2 regions of the Dechloromonas sp. ARDL1 genome follow, and region 1 is predicted to be linked to the other one. Evidence: riboswitches for the same ligand, from Rfam matches in the RefSeq annotation. Region 1 holds a riboswitch; the other holds the start of a gene.
What was found. Region 1 has a riboswitch for cobalamin ahead of cobT (nicotinate-nucleotide--dimethylbenzimidazole phosphoribosyltransferase). Riboswitches for the same ligand answer to the same signal wherever they lie in the genome.

Region 1 (5,597 bases):
AGGGAGGGGCCGGCAGCACGCCGGGCCTCGCGGTACTCGACGTTGAAACGACGCTGGAAAGCGAAAAGCAGTTGCGCAACGTGAGCGGTCGCCTGGCCCTGCCCGGAAATCCGGCCATGACCGGCTACGAAATCCATCTCGGCGTGACGCGCGGCGCGGGGCTGGCTGCTGCCGCCGTCGAACTGGCCGATGGCCGGCAAGATGGCGCCATTTCCGATGACGGCCAGGTACTCGGCACCTATTGCCACGGCGTGTTCGACCATCCGGAAGCACTCGGCGCCCTGCTCGCCTGGGCCGGCATGACCGAAAGTCAATCCGTCGATTTCGCCGCCCGGCGCGAGGCCGATCTGGATCGGCTGGCCGATTCGGTTGAGGCGGCGCTCGACTGGTCGAAGCTGGCCCCCTGGCTGCCGCGCTGAAGGGTGCCGCCGTTCAGGCGGCGGGTGTCTCGTGCTTGATGCGCTTGAGCGCGACCTGCTTCTGGATGTTGCGGAAATCCATTTCCCGTCCGTGCAGGGCGTAGAGCTTGCGCGTGCTGCCAAAGGTCTTCTTGGCGTCGTCGGCCTCCATCAGGGTTTCGGCCTGATGGTCGGCCAACTCATGGTCGCTTAGCGTCAGCGCGGCGCGCAGGATGTCCAGGCGCGGCGTGGATTCCAGTGCGGCCGACATCAGCGCCGGGCGCAGGCCGGCAAAGCGCGGCTTGCCTTTGCCGGGCGAAGAGATCGCCAGCAGCGCCGCATAGCTGGCCTGCAGATCGAGTGTCAGGTTCTGCAGTTCCGACTCCTTCAGGCCGACCAGCGTTTTTTCCGCCGATATCAGGTCGTTGGCGTTGACCTGGCTGCGCGCCAGGGCGAGCCGGTCTTCCGGCTGTACGGCGCCGGGCATGGTGTCGTTGGCGATGACGTCGGCCATCGCGGCGCGCGCAGCCTCATCGTCGCCATTGAGGGTCGCGGCTTCGGCCAGCAGGCGCTTGCGCAAGTAGTTGCGCGGGGTCTTCTTGGCTACCTCGTCGAGTACGCGCTGCGCCTCTTCGGCTTCGCCTTGGGCCATGCAGATGCTGGCCTTGAGATCGGCGGCATCGAAGAACGTTGGCGTGTTGCTGACCACGCGCTCGATTTCCTCGCGTGCCTCGCTCAGGCGCTCCTGCTTGTGCAGGCTGCGCGCCACGCCGGCGCGGGCCCAGGGAAATTCGTAGTTGTTGAGGATGGCGCGGTAGGTCTCTTCGGCGGTCTTGGCATCGCCGCTGGCCATTTCCGTTTCCGCCTGCTGGCGGAGAATCTCGAAGCGATAGGGGCGGCCCGCCTCGCTGTCGCGCTTCTGGGCGAGCATGGCCAGCGCCTCGGCATATTCCTGCTTGCGCTTGGCCTGGTAGTAATCCTTGAAGAACTCTTTCTTGGCGACGATGCGGTCCAGGCGCAGGAGCAGTTTCTCCGGCGAGAAAGGCTTGATGATGTAGTCGTCCGGCACCAGTTCGACGGCCGAAACGACCTGCTCGTAAGACTGCTCGCCGGTCACCATCATGAAGATGTTTTCGTCGGCGAGCAGGTTGAAGCGGCGCAGTTCCTCCAGCAGTTGCTGGCCGGAGCGGCCTTCGCCCAGCATGTAGTCGCACAGGATCACGTCCGGCGTATTGTTGCGGATGCGATAGAGCGCGTCCTGATAATTGGCGGCGAACTCGACCGAAAAGGCGCCGATGTTCTGCGCGACCGTGCGCAGGGCATCGCGGGCCGTCGGCATGTCGTCGACGACCAGGAAGCGTTTCTTGGCGTAGAGGTTGCTCATGGCAGCCACAACGTGAAGCGAGCACCGCCAAGCGGACCGCCGTTGTCCAGATGCAGGTGGCCGTGCCGCTCCTTGCGCGCATGCAGGGCGGCCAGCGTCTTGGCCAGCTTGAGCCCGGTGCCGCCGGCCGGTGGCAGTTCCGCGTAGCCCGGGCCGTCATCCTCGACGCGCAGCAGCAAGCCGCCGTTGTCCATCGCCGCGCTGAGGCGGACGCAACTCTTGGCGAAACGCCCGGCGTTCTGGACAGCATTGTTGAGAATGTCGGTCAGCAGGTCGCGGTCGAGCGGCCATTCGTCGAAGGCCTGGCAGTCGATTTCGAGCCGGATCTGCGCGGCGGCAAGGTGATGGCGCTGGGCCAGGGCAACCTCGTCGCAAAGGTCGCAGACCACGGTCGGCACGACGGCCAGCGCCTGGTCGTGGCGCCCGAGCCGGTAGGCGGTCAGCGTGCGCGACAGGCGCTGGGCAGCGGCCTCGATGGCGTAGCGCGCTTCGCCGAGATCGATGCCGTGTTTGCTTTCCGCCTCGATCAGCGTCGACTCGGCCTGGAACAGCTGATTTTTTGCGTCGTGGATGCCTGACGCCAGAATGTCGAGCAGCTTTTGCATATCGTTATATTGCCGATGGCGGTTGTCCCTTTGCGCGCAAGCATACGCCGGCCGGCGGGAGGAGGGAACCGTTGCCGCCGGTCGGGTGACCGGCGGTACAAGCCGGTATCTCAGCGGGGTTTCAGCTGCAGCGGCAGTCCGGCGCTGACCAGCGTTACCTGGTCGCAGACGGCGGCGACGCGCTGGTTCAAACGGCCTTGTTCGTCGGCAAACAGGCGGGAAACCGGGTGCATGGGCACGATGCCCCAGCCGACTTCGTTCGACACGAGGATGATGTGCCCCGGCAGCGTTGGTAGCGCTTCGATCAGGTTTGCGGTCTGCGTGCGGAACAGCGGGCAGTCGATGGCCTCGCCGGCTTCGGCCTGCGCGGCGGCCTTTCCGGCAAACAGCAGGTTGGACAGCCACAGCGTCAGGCAATCGACCAGGATGCAGGTATCCGGCGCGGCCAGGTCGTGCAGGCGGTCGGTCAGGTGCAGGGTTTCCTCGACGCAGCCCCATTCGGCCGGTCGCCGTTCGCGATGGTGGGCGACGCGGCGTGCCATCTCGCCGTCCAGGGCCTGGGCGGTGGCAAGGTAGATGACCTTGAGTCCGGATGCTTGGGCGCGCTTTTCAGCGAGCAGGCTTTTGCCCGAGCGCGCGCCGCCGAGGATCAGTTCTTTCATGGGCGGCATTGTGGGTGAAGGCGGGCAGGGCGGCAACCGCTATAATCGCCGCTTCGACAATACGGAACCCGGTGCGAGTTGGACTCAATTCCGGGGCGGGCCCGCCGCTGTAATCGGGGACGGTCGCTGCAAGATGTCACTGCCAAGGGGAAACAGACCCGGCGGGAAGGCGCGGCGAACGGACGATCCGAGAGCCAGAAGACGTGTCGAAAACGCCAACAAAATGATCCTGGCGTCGTTGTGCTGCCTTGCCGTACTTTTTGTACTGCCTTCAGCGGCGCGCCTAGCCAGGAACGCTTCGCTTCATGTTGTTGGCGTTTCTTGAAAATGGAAGCCTGTGGACAGGGCTTCGCGGCAGCGTTTGGACAACGTCGCCGCGAGGCCCTTTTGCTTTTGGAGAATCGGATGCATTCGTTTGACCACCAGTTCAACATCGCGGCCCCGAACCGCGACATCGACACCGCCCTGCAGCACAAGATCGACCGCAAGACCAAGCCGCTCGGCGCGCTCGGCCTGCTCGAAAAGACGGCCAAGAAAATCGGTCTGATCCAGCAGACGCTGACCCCCAGCCTGAACAACCCGCAGATGCTCGTCTTCGCCGGCGATCATGGTGCTGCCAAGGCCGGCGTGTCGGCCTACCCGCAGGACGTGACCTGGCAGATGGTCGAGAACTTCCTGGCCGGCGGCGCGGCGATCAACGTCTTCGCCCGCCAGAACGGCTTCGGGCTGTCGGTGGTCGATGCCGGCGTGGCGCACGATTTCGGCGGCGAGCGCGAAGGGCTCATCGATCTGAAGATCGCACCGGGTACCGCCAACTACATCGAGCAACCGGCGATGACCGTCGCCCAGTGCGCCCAAGCCATCGAGCAGGGCGCCGGCATCGTCCTCGGATTGGCAGCGGCCGGCTGCAACGTCGTCGGCTTCGGTGAAATGGGCATCGGCAACACCGCCTCCGCCTCGCTGCTCACCCACTGCCTGACCGGCCTGCCGTTGGCCGAATGCGTCGGGCGCGGTACCGGTCTGGATGACGCCGGCCTCGCCCGCAAGCAGGACCTGCTCGAACAGGCGCTGCTGCGCTACCGCAACGGCGGCGGCGACAACGATCCGTTCGCCGTGCTCGCCGAATTCGGCGGCTTCGAGATCGCCACCATGGTCGGCGCCATGCTCGCTGCTGCCGAAGCGAAGATGGTCCTGCTCATCGACGGCTTCATCGTCGGCTCGGCGGCGCTCGTCGCCTCGCGCCTCGCCCAGGCCCTGCTCGACTACTGCGTCTTCTGTCACCGCTCCGCCGAAGCCGGCCACCGCACGCAACTGCTCGCCATGGGCGCCGAACCGCTGCTCGATCTCGGCCTGCGCCTCGGCGAAGGCACCGGCGCCGCGCTGGCCTACCCGCTGGTCCAGGCGGCGGTGAATTTCCTCAACGAGATGGCCAGCTTCGAATCGGCCGGCGTCTCGGACAAGGAATAAGCCGCTTACCCAGGCAAACCCCCGCCCGTCTCAAGGCTTGCCTGAGGCGTGGGCGGGAATCGAGGGCTGCAACATGATCCGTCGCGAACTGGAATATTTCTTCGGTGCCATCCGCTTCTTCACGCGGCTGCCGGTACCCGGCTGGGTCGGGCATTCGGCCGAGGCGCTCAACCACTCGGCCCGCTACTTCCCGGCTGTCGGCCTGCTGGTCGGTGGCATCGGCGCGCTCGTCTATTGGCTGGCCCTGCACCTGTGGCCTCAGTCTGTCGCCGTCCTGCTGTCGATGGCGGCGACGCTGTACGCGACCGGAGCCTTCCACGAAGACGGCTTGTCGGACACCGCCGACGGCCTCGGCGGCGGCTGGGAAAAACAACGCATCCTCGACATCATGAAGGACTCCCGCGTCGGCAGCTACGGCGTCGTCGCGCTGGTGCTGGCCTTGCTCGGCAAGTTCGTGCTGCTCACGTCGCTCGACCCGGCGCTGGTCCCCGTCGCCCTGCTTGCCGGCCACGCCGTCTCCCGCTTCTGCGCGACGATGCTGCTGGCGACCATGGACTACGTGCGCGAAGACGCGTCGAGCAAGGCCAGACCGCTGGCGACGCGGATGTCCGGCGGCAATCTGCTCGTCGCGTTGTGTTTCGCCGCAGCGCCGCTGGTGTTGTTGCCGTGGTGGAAAGTGCTGGCCGGTGTTGCGTTGGCTGCCGTGGCGACGCTATGGCTGGTCGGGAAATTCCGGCGCTGGCTGGGGGGGTATACCGGGGACTGCCTGGGGGCGGTGCAGCAGGTGGCCGAGATCGGGTTTTATCTGGGTTTGGTGGCGAACTGGGTGGCGTTTGCGTCTTAACGCCGTTGTATAGCGGATGTCGAGATTCGGCCACAATCAGCCATCCAGAAGTCTGCTTCACGGCAGACAGCCACAATTAACTCGAACGAGAAGAAAAGCAGTTGGTATCCCATGTGATTTAATGCATGACTTTGGTATCAATCTGTAACCTCAACTTTTGCGGCTACCCAACCCGTAAGCAATGTCCTGTATATGATCAAATTTTTCGCGCTTCTCTTAGCTGTCATCGGATTGTTA
Region 2 (5,597 bases), 1.4 Mb from region 1:
GCCAGCGGCTTCCAGAGCCTGGCCATCTGCTTCCGCCTCTTCATCCAGTCCGGCGTGCTGGCCGAATCGAGCATGGGGTCGCCGGGCATCGACGAATTGCGCTGGCTGGCGCCGGTGCGGCCGGGCGATACCCTGCACAGTGAAATCGAGGTGCTGGAAGTACGGCCCTCGAATTCCAAGCCGGATCGCGGCATTGCCCGCTTGAAGTATCACGCGATCAATCAGCGTGGCGAAGTCGTGCTGTCCTTCATCGTCAATCACTTGCTCCGTCGCAAGACGGGCTAGGCGAATCGCCCCGCAGCTTGGCCGCGTTTCAAGCGTTGGGCAGTTGCGCGAAATCCGTGAAGTCGCCGCTGCCGATGGATACGTTGATCCGTTCGACCCGGGCATGGGCCGGGCCGCGCTGCGCCCAGGCAATCAGCTTGAGGACCGCCTCCTCTTCGCCGGCCAGCATGGCCTCGACATCGCCGCTGCCAAGATTGCGAACCCAGCCATTGACCCTCAGGGCGCGAGCCTGTTCCAACATCGACCAACGATAACCGACCCCTTGCACCCGCCCCTCGATGCGTAGGTGACGCGCAATACTCCCCATCTCCATCGCCTCCGTTTTCCGCCAATTCATCAATGGAATCATTATATTAGGGAATAACGAAACTGCGACAGATCAAGGATTGTCCAATAGACTAACGCAACAATGATCCTCCCGACCCAAGCGCCACGCCCATGAAAAAACTGCTGCCCATCCTGCTCGCCTTGTTCGTCAGCGCACCGGCCTTCAGCCAGCCCACCAGCCACGACCGGCCGATCCATGACGCGGCAAGAACCGGAACCGGAGCCGAAGTCAGCAAGTTGCTCGCGGCCGACCCCAAGCAACGCGACGTTCGCACAGAACTCGGCTCGACGCCGCTGCATCTTGCAGCCATGAACCCGGACACCAGTGCGCTCAAGGTGCTGATCGCCGCCAAGGCGGACCCCAATGCGCGCGACAACGAAGGGGCAACGCCTTTGCACATGGCGGCCTACGGCAGCCGCACGACGCACACGCAACTGCTGCTCGAGGCCGGCGCCGACCCGCTGGCCAAGACGGACAACGGTCGTGACGCCGGCTCCATGGCACGCAAGGTCAAGGCCGACGAAACCGCCGGCATCATCTCGCTGTGGATACTCAAGGGCTGCAAGGCGGGCAAGCCATGCTGAAGCGTTTCGCCCTGCTGCTGGCGTTGCTCTGCGCCAAGATCGCCGCCGCCCAGCCCCTGCCGGTCATCGAGGTCTATACGCCGACGGTCTGCCTGGCCTGCATCGAATGGGCCGAGCATCTGCGCCAGAACGGCTTCACCGTGAAAGTGACGCAGACGGACGACATGGAAGCCGTCAAACGCCGCCTGAAAGTACCGCGTGACCTGGAGGCCGTACCGACCGGCCTGGTAGCCGGCTACTTCATTGAAGGCCATGTGCACGCCGACCAGATCAAGGAATTGCTCGCCGAAAAACCGAAGGCGCTGGGCCTGGCGGTTCCCGGCCTGCCGCTCGGCGCGCCCGGCCGCGAATTCTCCAGCCCGACCTGCGAAACGGCCTGCACCGTGCTGGAAAAGGACAGCGCCGTCGCCCCCCGCGTGCGGCGCGAGTTCTACGAAACCCTGCTGGTTAAGAAGGACGGCAAGACCTCCATCTACGCCCGGCACTGAGCCGCGCCGGGCGGTTTGCCAGCCACGCACGCGGCGAAAAGCTTTATCCCCCAGAAAGTTTCAGAGTAGAATCAGTGCAGTTTTAGGTGCCTGACCTCACAGTCGTGGGGCAGGTGAAACGGGAAGCCGGTGATGCTGCGCAAGCAGACAGTCCGGCGCAGCCCCCGCTGCTGTAGGCCTGACGACTCCACCCCACGCCACTGTGCGCATCGCATGGGAAGGCCGGTGGAGAAGATTGAAGGCGAGCCAGAAGACCGGCCTGAAACCAATGTCGTGCCATTTCTCCGGGGTAAAGGGAAAGGTGCAGTTGGCTTGCCGTTGCTTATCCACTCCGGGTACACGCCGCCATCCGTCCCGCATCCGTCATATCCCCCTTGGCATGTTTCGATGTTTGCTGAGGGATGAATCATGCACATCATGGAAGGTTTTTTGCCGGTCGAGCATGCCGTGGGCTGGAGCCTGGCGGCGGTGCCTTTCGTCGCCTACGGCATCCATTCGGTCAATCGCCGGCTGCGCGAGCATCCGGAACTGCGCATGCTGCTCGGCGTCGCCGCCGCCTTTTCCTTCGTTCTGTCCGCCCTGAAATTGCCGTCGCTGACCGGCAGCTCATCGCACCCGACCGGCACCGGGCTGGGCGCCATCTTGTTCGGACCGGCGGCGATGGCGCCGATCGGCTTCGTCGTCCTGCTCTTCCAGGCCCTGCTGTTGGCCCACGGCGGACTGACCACGCTGGGCGCCAACCTGTTCTCGCTGGCCGTCGTCGGCCCCCTCGTCGCGGCTGGCGTGTTCCGGCTCGCCACCGCCTGCCGCGCCTCGTGCAGCGTCGCCGTCTTTCTCGCCGCCTGCCTGGCCGACCTGATGACCTACGTCACCACCGCAGGCCAGCTGGCTTTCGCCTTCCCCGACCCCATCAGCGGTTTTGTCGGCGCCTTCGTCAAGTTCGCCGGCATTTTCGCGCTCACCCAGATTCCGCTGGCGATCAGCGAAGGACTGCTCACCGTACTGATCTTCAACGCCCTGCGCCGCTTCAATGCGCAGGAACTGCTGGCGCTGCGGCTGTCCGGACCAGGCGGAGTCAAAGCATGAAGCCGAGAACCATCCTGCTGCTGCTCGGGGTCGTGCTGCTCACCGCCCTCCCCCTGTGGCTGGTGCAAAAGCCGGACCCGGACGCCGAATTGTTCGGCGGCTCCGACACCCAGGGCCAACAGGCCATCGGCGAACTGGCGCCGAACTACCGCCCCTGGTTCGAATCCATCCTGACGCCGCCGGGCAAGGAGATCGAGTCGCTGCTGTTCGCGCTGCAGGCGGCGCTGGGCGCCGGCATCATCGGCTACTGGCTCGGGGTGTCGGTCACCCGCGAGAAGTACCGGCGCGCCGCCGAAAAGGGTGACGATGCACCTTGAGCACGCCGCCTGCGTCAGCCGCTGGCGGCCGGTCTCGCCGGTCGCCAAGGGGCTGTTTGCGCTGGCCGGCGTGGTTGCGGCATTTGCCGCGCCGACGCCGGGCGGCGCGCTGGCGGTCGCCGGCCTGCTGTTCGCCGTCACCCGCCTGGCTGCCGGCGTTCCCATCCCGACCTATCTGCGGGCGGCGGCAGCGCCCCTTCTCTTTCTCGCCCTGAGCAGCCTGTCGCTCGCCTTGTCGCTGGGCAGCGTCGACGGCGGCGGGCTGGCACTGACCCGAGCACCCGACGCCGGAGCGCAGCTCGGGCAGGTGGGCAGCCGTTCGCTGGCCGCGCTCGCTGCATTGTTGCTGCTGGTCCTGACGACGCCGCTACCGGACCTGATCGACCTGCTCCGCCGCCTGAAAACCCCGGCGCTACTGCTCGACCTGACAGTGCTCGGCTACCGCATGCTGTCGGTTTTCTCGGCGACGGTGCATGACACGGTGACCGCGCAGACGGCGCGTCTCGGCTACGCCACGCGTCGCCATGCCTGGCGTTCGCTGGGCGGACTGATCGCCAATCTCGCCGTGCAGGTCTGGCAACGCGCCCAGGCGCTGCATGTCGCCGCACAGGCCCGCAACAGCGACGGACCGCTGCGCTTCATGGCGCGAACCTTCCCGCACGCCCGGCGCGACAGCCTGCTGGCACTCGCCGGCGGGACGCTGCTCATCATGATCGGGCAACTGGCATGACGCTGCCGCGCGACGACATCCTGCTGCAATTCGAGCAGGTAGCCTTTCGCTATGCCGACGGCAACACCGGCCTGGACGGCTGTTCGCTGGACATCCTGCGCGGCAGCCGCAATGCGCTGCTCGGCGCCAACGGCTCGGGCAAGACAACCCTGTTCCAGCATGCCAACGGCCTGTTGCGCCCGACCAGCGGCACAGTGCGCTATGCCGGCCAGCCGGTCGACTACGGGCGCAACGGACTGCGCGAACTGCGCAGCCGGGTCGGCATGCTCTTCCAGAATCCGGATCGCCAGCTCTTCTCGGCCAGCGTCGCCGAGGACGTTTCTTTCGGCCCGCTCAATCTCGGCCTCGACGACGACACCGTGCGCCGGCGCGTCGCCGCAGCCCTGGCGGCCGTCGGCCTGGCCGAAATCGGCGAACGACCGGTGCACCAACTCAGCTTCGGGCAGAAAAAGCGCGTCTGCATTGCCGGCGTGCTGGCCATGCATCCCGAACTGCTGGTCCTCGACGAACCCAAGGCCGGCCTCGACCCGGCCATGCAGGCCGACCTGCTGGCGATTCTCGACGATCTGCACGAGCAGGGCATGAGCATCCTGCTGTCCACGCACGATGTCGATTTCGCCTACCGCTGGGCCGATCACATTCACATCATGGCGGCCGGGCGTTGCGTGGCGAGCTTTCCCGCCGGCGAACTGCCGCAACGGACCGCCGAACTGGCCGCCGCCGGTTTGCCGCTGCCGTCGGTAATCCCGCTCCATGCCCGGCTCGCCGCGCAAGGCCTGGTACCCGCTGAGCCGCGCCCCCGCTCAACCGATGCCCTGCTGGCGATGCTGCCCGGGGCGCTTCAACCCGAGGAAAAACCATGCACTATCGCCTGAACCACGCTACGGCTTGCCGGAGCAAGCCCTGATGGCCGGCAAGATCTGGTTTGTCGGCGCCGGCCCGGGCGACCCCGACCTGATCACCGTCAAGGGCCGCAAGCTGCTGGAAGCATCGGGCGCGGTGCTGTTCGCCGGCTCGCTGGTCGACCAGGCGGCAACGCTGTTCGCGCCCGAGGGCTGCGAAATCCGCGACTCCAAAGACATGACGCTGGAGGAAATGACCGAGTGGCTGATCGCGGCGGCTGAAAAGCACGAAACCGTGGTCCGCCTGCAAACCGGCGACCCCGGCCTCTACGGCGCGCTGATCGAGATGACGCGGCCGCTGACCGCCGCCAGCATCGAATGGGCGGTGGTCCCGGGCGTTTCCTCGGCAATGGCCTCGCTGGCCGCCGCCGGCGAGACGCTGACCCTGCCTGAAGTTACCCAAACCGTGATCCTGACCCGGGTTGCCGGCCGGACGCCGATGCCGCCCGGCGAAGATCTCGAATCGCTGGCCGCGCACAAGTCGACGCTCTGCATCTACCTGTCGATCACGCTACTGCACAAGGTCCAGGAAGCGCTGCTCGCCGCCGACTGGTCTGAAGATGCACCGATCCTGGTGGTGCAGAAAGCGAGCTGGCCGGGCGAGGAAAAAATCGTGCGCGGCACGATCAAGGACATCAAGCGGAAATGCCAGGACGAGAAAATCGCCAGCCAGGCCATGATCGTCGCCAGCCCGACGCTGGGCGCCGCCGATTGGCCGGACCTGATCCGCTCCAAGCTCTACGACCCCACCTTCACGCACCGCTTCCGCAAGGCATCTGAGAAACCCAATGACTAACGACACCACCCTCCTCCTCGTCGGCCATGGTTCGCGCGGCCGTGAAGGCAATACGGAAACGATCAACTTCGCCGCCCAGTG

Region 2: linked by a shared signal. The riboswitch ahead of AB6Q56_RS10170 (energy-coupling factor ABC transporter permease) and the one ahead of cobT (nicotinate-nucleotide--dimethylbenzimidazole phosphoribosyltransferase) in region 1 are both predicted to bind cobalamin.

Annotation. Positions count from the first base shown of each region.
Region 1 is NZ_CP168939.1:3,441,095-3,446,691, reverse strand. Features, by position in the region: gene AB6Q56_RS17105 (cobyric acid synthase) at 1-419, shown strand, start outside; gene AB6Q56_RS17100 (response regulator) at 433-1,782, opposite strand; gene AB6Q56_RS17095 (sensor histidine kinase) at 1,779-2,387, opposite strand; gene cobU (bifunctional adenosylcobinamide kinase/adenosylcobinamide-phosphate guanylyltransferase) at 2,498-3,058, opposite strand; cobalamin riboswitch at 3,045-3,274, shown strand; gene cobT (nicotinate-nucleotide--dimethylbenzimidazole phosphoribosyltransferase) at 3,455-4,516, shown strand; gene AB6Q56_RS17080 (adenosylcobinamide-GDP ribazoletransferase) at 4,590-5,360, shown strand; gene AB6Q56_RS17075 (hypothetical protein) at 5,553-5,597, shown strand, end outside.
Region 2 is NZ_CP168939.1:2,065,169-2,070,765, forward strand. Features, by position in the region: gene AB6Q56_RS10150 (MaoC family dehydratase) at 1-285, shown strand, start outside; gene AB6Q56_RS10155 (acylphosphatase) at 314-622, opposite strand; gene AB6Q56_RS10160 (ankyrin repeat domain-containing protein) at 724-1,197, shown strand; gene AB6Q56_RS10165 (DUF411 domain-containing protein) at 1,191-1,685, shown strand; cobalamin riboswitch at 1,753-1,962, shown strand; gene AB6Q56_RS10170 (energy-coupling factor ABC transporter permease) at 2,094-2,771, shown strand; gene AB6Q56_RS10175 (energy-coupling factor ABC transporter substrate-binding protein) at 2,768-3,088, shown strand; gene cbiQ (cobalt ECF transporter T component CbiQ) at 3,078-3,818, shown strand; gene AB6Q56_RS10185 (energy-coupling factor ABC transporter ATP-binding protein) at 3,815-4,693, shown strand; gene cobM (precorrin-4 C(11)-methyltransferase) at 4,725-5,516, shown strand; gene AB6Q56_RS10195 (sirohydrochlorin chelatase) at 5,509-5,597, shown strand, end outside.